Regions from separate parts of the Nocardia sp. BMG51109 genome, predicted to be linked through region 4. Evidence: riboswitches for the same ligand, from Rfam matches in the RefSeq annotation. Region 4 holds a riboswitch; each other region holds the start of a gene.
The links. A riboswitch is a leader RNA that binds a small molecule or an ion and turns the genes downstream of it on or off. The one in region 4 is predicted to bind cobalamin.
Positions count from the first base shown of each region.

Region 1 (3,088 bases), 1.8 Mb from region 4:
GCGACGAAACATCCCGTCATCGCGGCGGAGACGATGAACAGGAGCAGCCGGAACCGGGAGGCGTTCATCCCGAGTGCGGCGCCGACCTCGTCTCCCATCGACAGTACGTCGAGGTGTCGTGCGCACACGGTGATGACCGTCAGTCCGGTGACGGCCACCGCGGCGATCAGGGGCACCATGTGCCAGGTTGCCCCGGCCAAGCTGCCGAGCAGCCAGAACATCACCGAACGTGCGGCATCTCCGTACGGGGCGAGGAACACCAGCACCGTCGTCGCCGCGGAGAAACCGTAGCCGACGGCGGTACCGGTGAGCACCAGCCGCAGCGGTACCAGCCCGGCGGCCGACCGCGCCATCAGGTACACGAGCAGCGTGGCACCGAGCGCCCCGGCGAAGGCCGCGGTCGAGAGCGCGTAGATACCGAGCGCGCCGAAGACTCCGAAGAGCACGACCGCGGTGGCGCCCACCGATGCCCCCGAGGAGATTCCGAGGACGTAGGGGTCGGCGAGCGCGTTTCGCACCATGGCCTGCACCAACAGGCCGACCCCGCCGAGACCGGCCCCGACGAGCGCCGCCAACAGCACACGGGGCAACCGAGAGTCGACGACGATCCGATAGTCGGCCACATCGTCGGCCGTCACGGTGCCTCCGGTGAGTTCGGCCCACAGGAACCACACGGTGTCGCGCCAGGGGATATGTGCGGCGCCCAGCGTCAGCGCGAGGACGGAGACCACCGCCAGCGCCACGATCAGGACCGGGACCAGCACGGCGACGGACAGCCGCCGCCTATCGACAGTTCTCATCGGACCGGCTCTACCGTGCCGTCCCGATCTCGGGTGCGCGCACGCAGGCGCGCGCCGTACAGCTCATCTCTGGTCAACCGCTCCCTCGGAGTCGACAAGGGACCGCGCCGTCGGCTCGGTCACGCGGGCAGGTCTTCGGGCTCGTGGACGGGACGCCGACCGGCGTCGCCTACTGGCGGTCGCTTCCCGGGCTACCGGCCCAGTGCTGATGACCGCGGTCGTTTCCACATACCGCTGCGGGGCAGCTCCGGATTCCCACCGGATTCCCTCTTGCGAACCGCCCGTCACGGACAGGCGGTAACCAGCGCGCCGTCACAGTAGCAGTCGAGCCGCTCGCGGATACGGGCGTGTCGGTGAGCGTCCCGCGACCCGACCGAGCCCGGCCCGACACGGGAATTTCACCCGGATCGGGTGAGCCACGTCCGCTCGAACATCTCCTAAGCTCGGGTAAGGACATGGTGGGAGCGGGTTGACCTCGGGATTCAGGGGAGGTTCGAGCGTGAGCGGCAGTTCGGTGGTGACGGCGCGCAAGAACATGGTTCGCGTGGCCGGGGGTGATTTCGTGATGGGGTCGGCGGACTTCTTTCCCGAGGAGCGGCCTGTGCGTCCGGCCGCGGTGGAGCCGTTCTGGATCGATACGTTTCCGGTGACGAACGCGGCGTTTCGCCGGTTCGTGCGCGAGACCGGCCATGTGACGGTCGCCGAACGCGACCTCGATCCGACGGATTTTCCCGGCGCCCGCGCCGCCGACCTGGTTCCTGGCGCCCTGGTGTTTCGCCCTACCGGCGGCCCGGTGCCGCTGAACGAATGGCGGCGGTGGTGGGCCTATGTGCCGGGCGCACACTGGCGCCACCCGCACGGTCCGGGCAGTGACCTGAGCGGGCGCGATCACCACCCGGTTACTCAGGTCGCCTACCAGGACGCGGCCGCCTACGCGGCGTGGGCAGGCAAGTCGCTGCCCACCGAGGCGCAGTGGGAGTTCGCCGCACGCGGCGGCCTCGACGAGGCGACGTTCAGTTGGGGTGAGGAATTCGCGCCTCGCGGGCGGCGGATGGCCAACACCTGGATAGGCCGATTTCCCTGGGAGTTCCTGCCGGGGCGAGGTCAAAGCGACCATCCTGGCACCACCAAGGTCGGGACCTACCCGCCCAACGGATTCGGATTGTTCGACATGACGGGCAATGTGTGGGAGTGGACCGCCGACTACTTCGGTACCCACCGGGCCGGCTCGCGGACGGGTTCGTGCTGCGCACCGCACAGCTGCGCGCAGTCGCCGGTGCCGGAGGCGGGTGAGCGGTATGCGCGGCGGGTGATCAAGGGCGGGTCCTATCTGTGCGCGCCGAACTACTGCCTGCGCTATCGACCCGCTGCCCGGCAGGGCCAGTCCGAGGACACCGCCACCTGCCACCTCGGATTTCGTTGTGTCGCGCTCGACTGAGAACGCCTGTCCATCACAGCATTTCACCTAACCGCCGGGAGTCGCTCATGGCCGCGGAGTTCGCCGGGAAGATCGCCCACGACGTTCGGGATTCGGTCCCGGACTGGACCCCGTATGTGGAGCCGGCCGCGCCGAAGGACGCGCCGAATGTCCTGTACATCGTGTGGGACGACATGGGCTTCGGGTCGTGGGATGTGTTCGGCGGCCTGATCGAGATGCCGAACATGCAGCGTATCGCCGACGCCGGGATCACCTTCTCCCAGTTCCACACCACCGCCCTGTGCTCACCGACACGGTCGTGCCTGCTGACCGGGCGCAGTGCCGGAACCAACGCGATGACGGTGGTCGGTGAGTTCGCCGACGGGTTCCCCAACTCCTCGTGCCTGATCCCCCCGGAGAACGGATTCATCTCCGAGGTGCTGCGCGAACACGGCTACAACACCATGGCGATCGGGAAGTGGCATCTGTCGCCGGCCACGGAGATGTCGATGGGTGCGTCGAAGCGGACCTGGCCGTTGCAACGAGGGTTCGATCGCTTCTACGGATTCCTCGGCGGCCTGACCGACCAGTGGTACCCCGACCTCTGGTACGACAACCACCAGATCGATCCGCCGGCGCGCCCCAGCGAGGGCTACCACCTTTCGAGCGACCTCGCCGACCGCGCGATCGAGTTCCTGGCCGACTCCAGCGCCACCGCTCCGGGCAAACCGTGGATGATGTACTTCTGTCCCGGCGCCTGCCATGCGCCACACCATGTGTTTCAAGAGTGGTCCGACCGGTACCGCGGCCGTTTCGACGAAGGCTACGAAAAATACCGCGAGGCGGTCCTGGCCCGGCAGAAACGGCTGGG
Region 1 covers NZ_JAFQ01000004.1:6,582,264-6,585,351, reverse strand. The annotation lists gene D892_RS0131080 (iron ABC transporter permease) at 1-800, opposite strand, end outside; cobalamin riboswitch at 909-1,121, opposite strand; gene D892_RS0131075 (formylglycine-generating enzyme family protein) at 1,336-2,238, shown strand; gene D892_RS0131070 (arylsulfatase) at 2,286-3,088, shown strand, end outside.
Region 1: it holds a riboswitch for cobalamin, as region 4 does, so the genes downstream of both, D892_RS0131080 (iron ABC transporter permease) here and metE (5-methyltetrahydropteroyltriglutamate--homocysteine S-methyltransferase) in region 4, are expected to answer to the same signal.

Region 2 (3,088 bases), 680 kb from region 4:
CCAGTCGGCCCCGGCCAGCGAGCCGAGCATCCAGAACAGCACGCCGCGGGTGCGTTCGGCATCGGCCGAGGACAAGACGACGACCGAGGTCAGCGCGGAGAACAGCTGGGTGATCGCGACACCGGCCAGCACCACCCGGGCGGTGCCGCCACCCGCGGCCGCGGCCAGGCCGAGCACGGCGCCGAAGGACACCAGCGCCCCGGCGAACGCCCCGGTGGACAGCGACACTGTGCCGCCGCCGAGGCCGAGCACCGCGATCGCCACCGCTCCGGTGGAGGCGCCCGAGGAGATGCCCAGCACGAACGGGTCGGCGAGCGGATTGCGCAGCAGCGACTGCATGATCACGCCGCACATCCCCAGACCGGCACCGCACAGCGCGGCCAGCAGGGCGCGCGGAAGGCGCAGTTCCCAGACGATGCCCGCGCGGATCGGCGACACCTCCGCGGCACCGACGCCCAGCCGGTCGAACAGCACCGCGTACACATCACCGACGGACAGCTCGGCCGGGCCGACGGTGACCGTCACCGCGATCGAGAGACCCAGCACGAGCAACCCGCACAGCACCGTCGTCACCGGTCGCAGGGTCGCCCCGTGATCGCGACCGACGGCCGTGCGCGGGCTCACGTTCCGTAACCCCACTGCTCCAGCGCGGCCGACACCTTCTCGACGCCGTCGACGGTGCGGATCGACGGATTCAGATCGGCGCCGCCCACCACGATGTAGCGGCGGTCGCGCACGGCACTCAGACGCGCTGTGACGGGGTCGGATTCGAGAAAGGAGATCTTGCTGTCCAGGCCGTCGCCGGTGATCGTGCGGCGGCTCAGGTCGGCGAGTACCAGGGCGGCCGGATCGCGGTCGAGCACGGTCTCCCAGCTCACCTGCGGCCACTCGTTCGTGGTGTCCTCGAACACGTTTCGGGCGCCGACGGCGTGCGTGATGATGCCCGACGAACCGCAGCAGCCCGCGACGTAGGGGGTATTCGTATCGGCGAACCAGAACGCCAGCGATGCCCGGCTCGCCGCGATCCGGCCGGCGGCCGCCTCGTAGCGGGTGCGCAGCTCGGTCACCAGCCGCTCGCCGCGCTCGCGGACATCGAACACCGCCGCCAGCTCCCGGACTTCCCGGTAGATCGCCTCCATCGTCAGTGGTCGGGTGCGGTTGCCGTCGGCGTTGACGCTGTTGTCGTCCATGCCGTCGCAGTCGGTCGGCGACAGGTAGGTCGGCACGCCCAGCCGCTCGAACCGGTCGCGCTCGGCGACCCCGCCGGGACCGAGGGTGCCGCCGAACGACGCGGAGACGAAATCGGGTTCGGTGTCGAGGACGACCTCGAAGGACGGATTGTTGTCGGCCAGGCGCGGCACCCGGGCGTTGGCCTCGGCGAGATTCGCGCGCACGGGATCGGTCCAGGTCGCGGTGCCGGCCATGCGATCGGCGAGGCCGAGCGACAACAGGATCTCCGCCGAGCCCTGGTTGAGCGCGACCGCGCGCCGCGGCGGCGCGTCGACGGTCACCCGGTGTCCGCAGTTGGTGAGGGTCATCGGGTGGCCGCCCGCGCCGGGCGCCGCCGCCCGGTCGGGACCGGAGGTCGAGCAACCGGTCGTCAGCAGAACGAGAAGTGCGGCGAAAACCGCGGCAGGACAGCGCATCTAGGCGTCGACTCCTTGCATCGGGGCCTGTACGCGAGGCCGGAATCACACTCGACGCGGGGAGCGATCGGACTTCACCCGAGGGTGTCACCGTTGCGCGCCAGTCCCGGATTCGCACCGGGTTCCCTCACCGCGTCACGGTCGCACAGCAACCGCGACGATGGTAACGGACGTTGCGATGTCCGGAACACGCGCATGCCAGGCGGGGACGGCCGTCAGGGTTCGGCGGCGATCGGCGTACCGCGCCCGCGCGCGATGGAATCGGCCGCCGGGCAGGATATCCCGGCGGGCGACGCGGGTGTGCTCGTGTCGGTGCCCGGCAATACGCTTGCCGCTGTGGACGCTTTCTCTCGTTCCTGGGCAGCCCTGCGCACGGCGGTTGCGGACCTTCCCGACGAGGACTTCGCCCGCCCGTCCGGATGTACGGGCTGGCTGGTGCGGGACCTGGTGTGCCACTTGATCATCGACGCGCAGGACGTGCTGATCACGCTCGTGACACCGGCGTACGCCGCGCCGACCCGCGACGAGGTGAGCTACTGGGAGGTCACCGATACGCCGCCGACGGGCGACCACCCGCTCGACGCGCTGACCGTCCGGCTGGCCGCCGCGTACCGGGAGCCGAGCCTGCTGAAATTCCACCTCGACGATGTCGGCTCTGCGGCCGGGCGCGCCGCCGAACTCGCCGATCCGAACCTGTCGGTCGGCACCCGCGACATGATCCTCACGGCGGGCGACTACCTCCGCACCTACGTCCTGGAGTGGACGCTGCACCACCTCGACCTGATCGCGCATCTCCCGCACGCGGCCGAACCACCCGAGGAAGGGCTGGCACGGGCCCGCAGACTACTGGAGAAGATCGCCGGGACGGCGTTCCCGGAGTCGCTGCCGGACAAGGACGCCCTGCTGATCGGCACGGGCCGGCGGGCCCCGACCGATGCGGAGCGGACCGAACTGGGCGACCTGGCGGCGCAACTCCCGTTCATCCTGGGCTGACTGCCGGGCCGCCGAGTATGCCCGGTGTTCGCCCGCGACCTATCAGGCGTCCGGCAAGTAGGCACCGGCAAGTTGTCCGGTCGAGTTACCGGAGAAAACCTGGTTCGTTCGATTGCTGGTAACCCGGGTTTCGTCGCCGTGGCATCGGCGCGCTACAGCCTCGTCGGCAGGACCAGCGAGGAGGACCAGATGGGCTATCAGTGGTGGCGCGGCGTGGCGCTGGCCGGAGCGGCGTTGCTGCTCTCGGCCTGCGGCCAGAGCGCGGTGAACGACGGCGGCGGCGACTCGCGCAATCCCGATGAACTGGTGTTCGCCGCGATTCCGAGCGAGAACGCGTCGAGCGTGCAGGCGAGTTTCCAGAACGTGATCGACCTGCTGCAGAAGGAGACCGGCAAGACCGTCCGGTTCCAGCAGGCCACCAACTACGCGGCCGTGATCGAGGCGCAGCG
Region 2 covers NZ_JAFQ01000004.1:7,742,305-7,745,392, reverse strand. The annotation lists gene D892_RS0136440 (iron ABC transporter permease) at 1-573, opposite strand, end outside; gene D892_RS0136435 (ABC transporter substrate-binding protein) at 621-1,646, opposite strand; cobalamin riboswitch at 1,687-1,818, opposite strand; gene D892_RS0136430 (maleylpyruvate isomerase N-terminal domain-containing protein) at 1,983-2,639, shown strand; gene D892_RS0136425 (phosphate/phosphite/phosphonate ABC transporter substrate-binding protein) at 2,829-3,088, shown strand, end outside.
Region 2: it holds a riboswitch for cobalamin, as region 4 does, so the genes downstream of both, D892_RS0136435 (ABC transporter substrate-binding protein) here and metE (5-methyltetrahydropteroyltriglutamate--homocysteine S-methyltransferase) in region 4, are expected to answer to the same signal.

Region 3 (3,088 bases), 6.7 Mb from region 4:
CGGATTCGGCGTCGCCCGCGCGGCCCAGAACTCGGCCAGGCTCGACATGATCGGCCAGATGCGTTCGCGCAGGTAACCGATGTCCTTGGTGGCCAGGAAGTACTGCCAGGCGGCGAGCGAGACATCGCCCTGCAGATGGATCTGCGTCACGCAGTGCGGCGGTGACCAGCTGTGGCACTCGCTCCACAGGTCACCGGTGTGCGCACTGGTCCACGGGTAGAACGCGCCCGGATGTCCGAGCCGCCGGGCATTCTCCCGCGCACCGGGCAGGGTCTCGAATCGGTAGTCGATCACCGACCGGGCCAGTTCGGGTCGAAACGCCAGCAGCGCCGGGTACATCCAGATGTCGGCGTCCCAGAAGATCAGTCCGGCGTAGTTGTCACTGCTCAGCCCGGTGGGCGAAATACTGTTGTCCTGCTGCGGATTCGTCGCCGAGTACAGCGCGTAGAGCGCGCCCCGGACCCAGCGCTGCACGTCCGGCCGGCCGGGCACCTCGATATCCGAATCCCACAGCGCACGCCAAGACTTCGCCTGCGCCGCAAGCAGATTCGACCACCCCCGCGCCGCGGCCCGGTGCGCGGCGCCGACCGCGGCACGGCCCGGATCGGGCGCGGTGCGACCGGTGTCGACGCCGACGAACTTGGTGACCTCGTGCGACCGCCCCGAGGCGACATCCATCGTCGCCTGCCTGCCGGATTCCCCCGCCCGAGCCGGGCTCCCGGCATCCAGAACCGACGCCACATCTCCGGTCACATTCGTTGTCCTGGTTCGGAATTCGGCCAGGTACGTGGCGGGGTCCGGGTTCGGCACCGCGATCGGGTCGACGCGGCGCGCCCCGGCGAAGTCGATCCGATCGATGACCGTCAGGCGGCCGCTCCAGTGCGGTGTCGCGGTCAGATGCACCGCGGCGGCATGCTGATCGGTGCGATCGGTGAGCACGTCGTACACCAGGTCGGTGGCGCGGCCGTCGCGCGTGGTCCAGGTCAGCTCGGTCCGCACCAGCCCGCAGCGCAGGTACTGCGTCTGCCGGAAATTCGACACCTGAGCGGACGGCGTTGCGGGCGAGAAGGTTTCGTCGCCCACCCCGACCAGCAGAGTCGACCAGTTCGGCAGCGCCGCGGCGGTCGCCAGTCCGTCGGCGACGGCCGGATCACGCGCGTACAAACCGGCCGCGAACGCGCCGTCGTAGCGCGGCGTATACAGCGGCCAGCCGGTCTTCTCCCCGGTCTCCGCGTAGCCCGTACCGGCGGGCGGTATCCGCAGTCCGAGATAGCCGTTGCCGACGAACGGATGCGCGTCGTAGCCCGCGCCGAACGACGTCGCCGCCGGCGCCCATCCGGGCTGCGTCGATGCACTGTCGCCGGGACAGGGAAAGCCCTGCGGTGCGGCGGGCGCCCGCGGCACCACCACCACGATCGCGGCGACCACCACCACCGCCCCGATCGCCGCACCGATGCCGATCGGCAATCGTGAGCGGCGACCGGATGCCGGTCGGGCAGTTGACGCCACGTCACTCAGGGTGTCACAGTTCAGAGGACCAGAGCGACGGTGACGCGGTAACCCGGTGTGATTCCGGGGCGGTCGCGCCACTGTGATCCGGCATCCGCCGGAGAGCCAGACACCGGCACCGTCGTTGCTAGATCGGCTCGCGGGGACGCGACCATCCCCGAAGGAGGACCACCATGGCCGTTGCGCATACCCCGAGCCGCGCAACCGATTCCCTCGCCGCCGTGCTCGTGACGGTGGGCGTCGTCTTGTTGGCACTGCTCACGCTGTACCTGGTCGGCTTCGATCAGGGCGCGGTCTCCCGCAGCGGGATGTACCTGCACGAGCTGATGCACGACGGACGGCACCTGCTGGGCGTGCCGTGCCACTGACCGGATCGTTCACCACCCTGCTGCTCCGCGGCCTGCTGGCCGGACTGATCGCCGGGCTGCTCGCCGGAACGGTCGGATTCGTGATCGGCGAGCCGAAGATCGAATCGGCGATCACCCTCGAGGAGTCGAGCGCCGAATCCGGCCACTCCCACGGCGAATCGGAGGAACCGCTGGTCAGCCGCGGCGGCCAGAGGTTCGGCGAGTTCCTGGCGCTCGGCCTGGGCGGCCTGGCGCTGGGCGCGATCTTCGCCGCCGTCGCCAACGTCGCACGCCGCCACACCGCCCTGCCCGGGCCGAAGCTGGCCGTATCGCTGGGGCTGTGCGGCTGGCTGGCGATCACCGCGGTGCCGTTCTTCAAGTACCCGGCCAACCCACCCGCGGTCGGCGAACCGGACACGATCAACCAGCGCACCTGGCTGTGGCTGGCGGCCGTGCTGCTCGGACTCGCGGCGGTCGGCGCGGCGGTGTACGTCCATCGGCTGCTCTCGGCACAACCCGGCACGCTGCGACTCGTCGCCGCGGTGGCGGTCTTCGTGATCGTGGTGGCGATCGGCTACATCGCGCTGCCCGGGGTGAACGAGGTGAAGGGGGACTTCCCGGCCACGCTGCTGTGGCAGTTCCGGGTGTCGTCACTGGCCGTGTCGGCGACGCTGTGGGCCGTGCTCGGGCTCGCCTTCGCGACCCTCACCGAATTCGCCGGCCGGAAGAAGGCCGAGGTCTCCGCGTAGGCTCGCGCCTTCTCCGGTCGAACTTGCGCGGCTCCGACCTGCTCGCGGACGAGCCTGACGGCAGGAACATCGGACCCGTGGCCGCGCTGGCCGCCACGGGGCGGGGCGAACTCGAGAAGACTCAGGTGGCCGGGCTGTCGGCGCTGCTGCGCACCGCGCATGTGGGTGGCGGCGGTGCTCGTCGCGGTCGCCGCCCTGTACCGCGCCGACGCCCGGTCCTACTCGGTCAGGACTCCAGCGCGGCATCCAGTTCGATGGTGCCGACGCCCGCCAGGGCCTTGCTGATCGGGCAGCCGACCTTGGCGCCCTCGGCCGCGGCCTGGAAACCGGCGGCGTCGAGGCCGTCGACCTTGCCGCGGACGGTCAGCTTGATGGTGCTGATGTGGAAACCGCCCGCCGGATCCGGGCCCAGGGTGACATCGGCGTCGACGGCCAGGCTCTGCACGGTGCCGCCGGCGGTGGCGATCTGCCCCGACAGCGCCA
Region 3 covers NZ_JAFQ01000004.1:1,679,810-1,682,897, forward strand. The annotation lists gene D892_RS0108910 (discoidin domain-containing protein) at 1-1,509, opposite strand, end outside; cobalamin riboswitch at 1,503-1,645, shown strand; gene D892_RS0108915 (CbtB-domain containing protein) at 1,683-1,877, shown strand; gene D892_RS0108920 (CbtA family protein) at 1,868-2,605, shown strand; gene D892_RS0108925 (OsmC family peroxiredoxin) at 2,832-3,088, opposite strand, start outside.
Region 3: it holds a riboswitch for cobalamin, as region 4 does, so the genes downstream of both, D892_RS0108915 (CbtB-domain containing protein) here and metE (5-methyltetrahydropteroyltriglutamate--homocysteine S-methyltransferase) in region 4, are expected to answer to the same signal.

Region 4 (3,088 bases):
GTGTGCTCCACCTGGATTCGCGGGTTCATCTCGATGAACACATGGTGGCCGCGCTCGTCGAGCAGGAATTCCACGGTGCCCGCGCAGCTGTAGCCGATCTGCCGCGCGAACGCCACCGCGTCGGCGCAGATGCGTTCGCGCAGTGCGGGATCCAGGTTCGGCGCCGGCGCCAGCTCGATCACCTTCTGGTGCCGCCGCTGCAGCGAACAGTCCCGCTCGTACAGGTGGATGACCTCGCCGTGCTCGTCGGCGAGGATCTGCACCTCGATGTGGCGGGGGTTGATCACGGCCTGCTCGCAGAACACCGTCGGATCGCCGAAGGCCGATTCGGCCTCCCGCATCGCGGCCTCCACCGACTCGCGCAGCTGCGACCGGTCGGCGACCCGGCGCATGCCGCGCCCGCCGCCGCCCGCGACGGCCTTGACGAAGATCGGGAACCGCATCGGCTCCGCGGCCGCCAGCAGCTCGTCCACGTCGGCCGACGGCGCCGTGGAGTCGAGCACCGGCAGCCCGGCCTCCCGCGCGGCCGCGATCGCCCGCGCCTTGTTACCGGTCAGTTCCAGCACCCCGGCCGAGGGACCGATGAACGTGATGCCCTCGCGCTCGCAGGCCGCGGCCAGGTCCGGGTTCTCCGACAGGAACCCGTAACCGGGGTAGACCGCGTCGGCGCCGGCCGTCTTGGCGGCCTCGAGGATCTCTTCGATGGACAGGTACGTCCGCACCGGGTGACCGGGCACGCCGATCTGATACGACTCGTCGGCCTTCAGCCGGTGCACCGAGTTGCGGTCCTCGTAGGGGAACACCGCGACGGTGCCGATGCCGAGTTCGTAAGCGGCGCGGAAGGCCCGGATGGCGATTTCCCCGCGATTGGCGACCAGCACTTTCGAGAACATTCGATTAAGGTACCTGCCTCGTCGCGCGGTCCGGACGGCGAATGCGCCTTCGCAGCCAACCTCACAACCCGACCGGGCCGATCAGCGAAGAGGCGAAACCCGCCGGTAACCTCGTCGCCCGCCGTCCCGAGGAATATTCACCCGCCCGCGTGACTTATGCTCGGTACTGCAGCTGGTTCGCTGCGCCCGCGAGTTGGAGCCCCGAGCGCCGGGTGGCAGCGTCGAAACCGGTCCCTAGCGGCCGGCCAGAGGGAACCCGGTGGGAATCCGGGACTGTCCCGCAGCGGTGTGCAGGAACGACCGCCGTCATGAGCACTGGGGAAACCTGGGAAGCGACGGCCAGTAGGAAACCCCGACGGGGAGCGCCTGCGAGTCCGAAGACCTGCCAACTGTGCCGGATACGCCGTATCCGGCGGCCACCGCCTCGTGGATCGGGCGACCGGGCACCAGTGCACACACCGGAGAACTCCGGTGCGACCGAACGAGATGTCGCCCAGCGGCGCAGCGCGGACGGACCAACCGTCTGCCGACCGCTCGGGCCGCTACGCAGCTCGCTCGGCAACTCGGGCTCCGTCCGCTCGGTGAGGGCAGTGGCCAGTGGCTTCCAGCACTGGAGAGAGACTGTGACTGTTCACAACCCTTTCACCGCAACGGTTCTCGGCACGGCGCGGATCGGGCCGCGGCGCGAGTTGAAACGCGCGACCGAGGGCTACTGGGCCGGTCGTCTCGGCGCCGACGAGCTGCGCGCCGTCGGCCGTGAGCTGCGCACCCGGCAGCTGACCGAGTTGACCGCGGCCGGACTGGACTCCGTTCCGGTCGGCACCTTTTCCTATTACGACCAGATGCTCGACACCACGGCCATGTTCGGCGCGCTGCCCGCGCGGGTGGCCGGGATCGCCGACCCGCTGGATCGGTACTTCGCGGCGGCCCGCGGCACCGAGAACGTCGAGCCGCTGGAGATGACCAAGTGGTTCGACACCAACTACCACTATCTGGTTCCCGAGATCGGCCCCGGAACCACCTTCACGCTGCATCCGGACAAGCTGCTCGACGAGCTGCACGAGGCGCGTCAGCTCGGTGTCCCGGCGCGGCCGGTGATCATCGGGCCGTTCACCTTCCTGAAGCTGGCGAAGGGCGCGGAGGACACCGACGACACCGGCGGCATCGCGCCGCTGGACCGGCTGAACGATCTGCTCCCGCACTATCGCGACCTGCTGGGCCGGCTGGCGAACGCGGGCGCCGACTGGGTGCAGATCGACGAGCCGGTGCTGGTCACCGACCTGTCCGATGCCGAGCTGGCGCAGGTGCGCCGTGCCTACGCCGAGCTGGCCGGGGCGGGGCGACGCCCGGCGATCCTGGTCGCGACCTACTTCGGCCGTCCGGGGCCCGCGCTGCCCGCGCTGGCGGATATGGGGGTGGAGGGCATCGCCCTGGACTTCGTTTCCGGCACCACCGTGGACGACGTGGCCGCCGTCCCGGCCCTGGCGGACAAGCTGGTCGTGGCGGGCGTCGTCGACGGCCGCAACGTCTGGCGCACCGACCTCGACCACGCGCTGTCGACGCTGGGCACGCTGCTGGGCAGCACCGGTGCGCTGGCGGTGTCGAGTTCGAGTTCGCTGCTGCACGTGCCGTATTCGCTGGAGCCGGAAACGGATCTGGATCCGGCGCTGCGGTCGTGGCTGGCATTCGGCGCGGAGAAGGTCGACGAGGTGCGGGTGCTGAACACCGCGCTGCACAAGGGCACCGGGGCCATCGCCGAGGAGCTGAGCACGGCGCGCGAGGCCGCGGCGAGCCGCGGGTCCGACCCGCGCCTGCGCAACGAGCCGGTCCGGGCGCGGCTGGCCGCGCTGGGCGAGGACGCCACCCACCGCTCCCCCGCCGCGGAACGCCGTGCGCTGCAACGGGAACGGCTGAAGCTGCCACTGCTGCCCACCACCACGATCGGCTCCTACCCGCAGACCTCGGCGATCCGGCGGGCCCGGGCCGCGCTGCGCAAGGGCGAGATCACCGCCGAGCAGTATCGTGAGCAGATGCGCACCGAGGTCGCCGATGTCGTTGCGCTGCAGGAGAAACTGGGGCTGGACGTGCTGGTGCACGGCGAACCCGAGCGCAACGACATGGTGCAGTACTTCGCCGAACAGCTCGACGGCTTCTTCGCCACCGCCAACGGCTGGGTGCAGTCCTACGGCACCCGC
Region 4 covers NZ_JAFQ01000004.1:8,424,326-8,427,413, forward strand. The annotation lists gene D892_RS0139410 (pyruvate carboxylase) at 1-893, opposite strand, end outside; cobalamin riboswitch at 1,112-1,298, shown strand; gene metE (5-methyltetrahydropteroyltriglutamate--homocysteine S-methyltransferase) at 1,517-3,088, shown strand, end outside.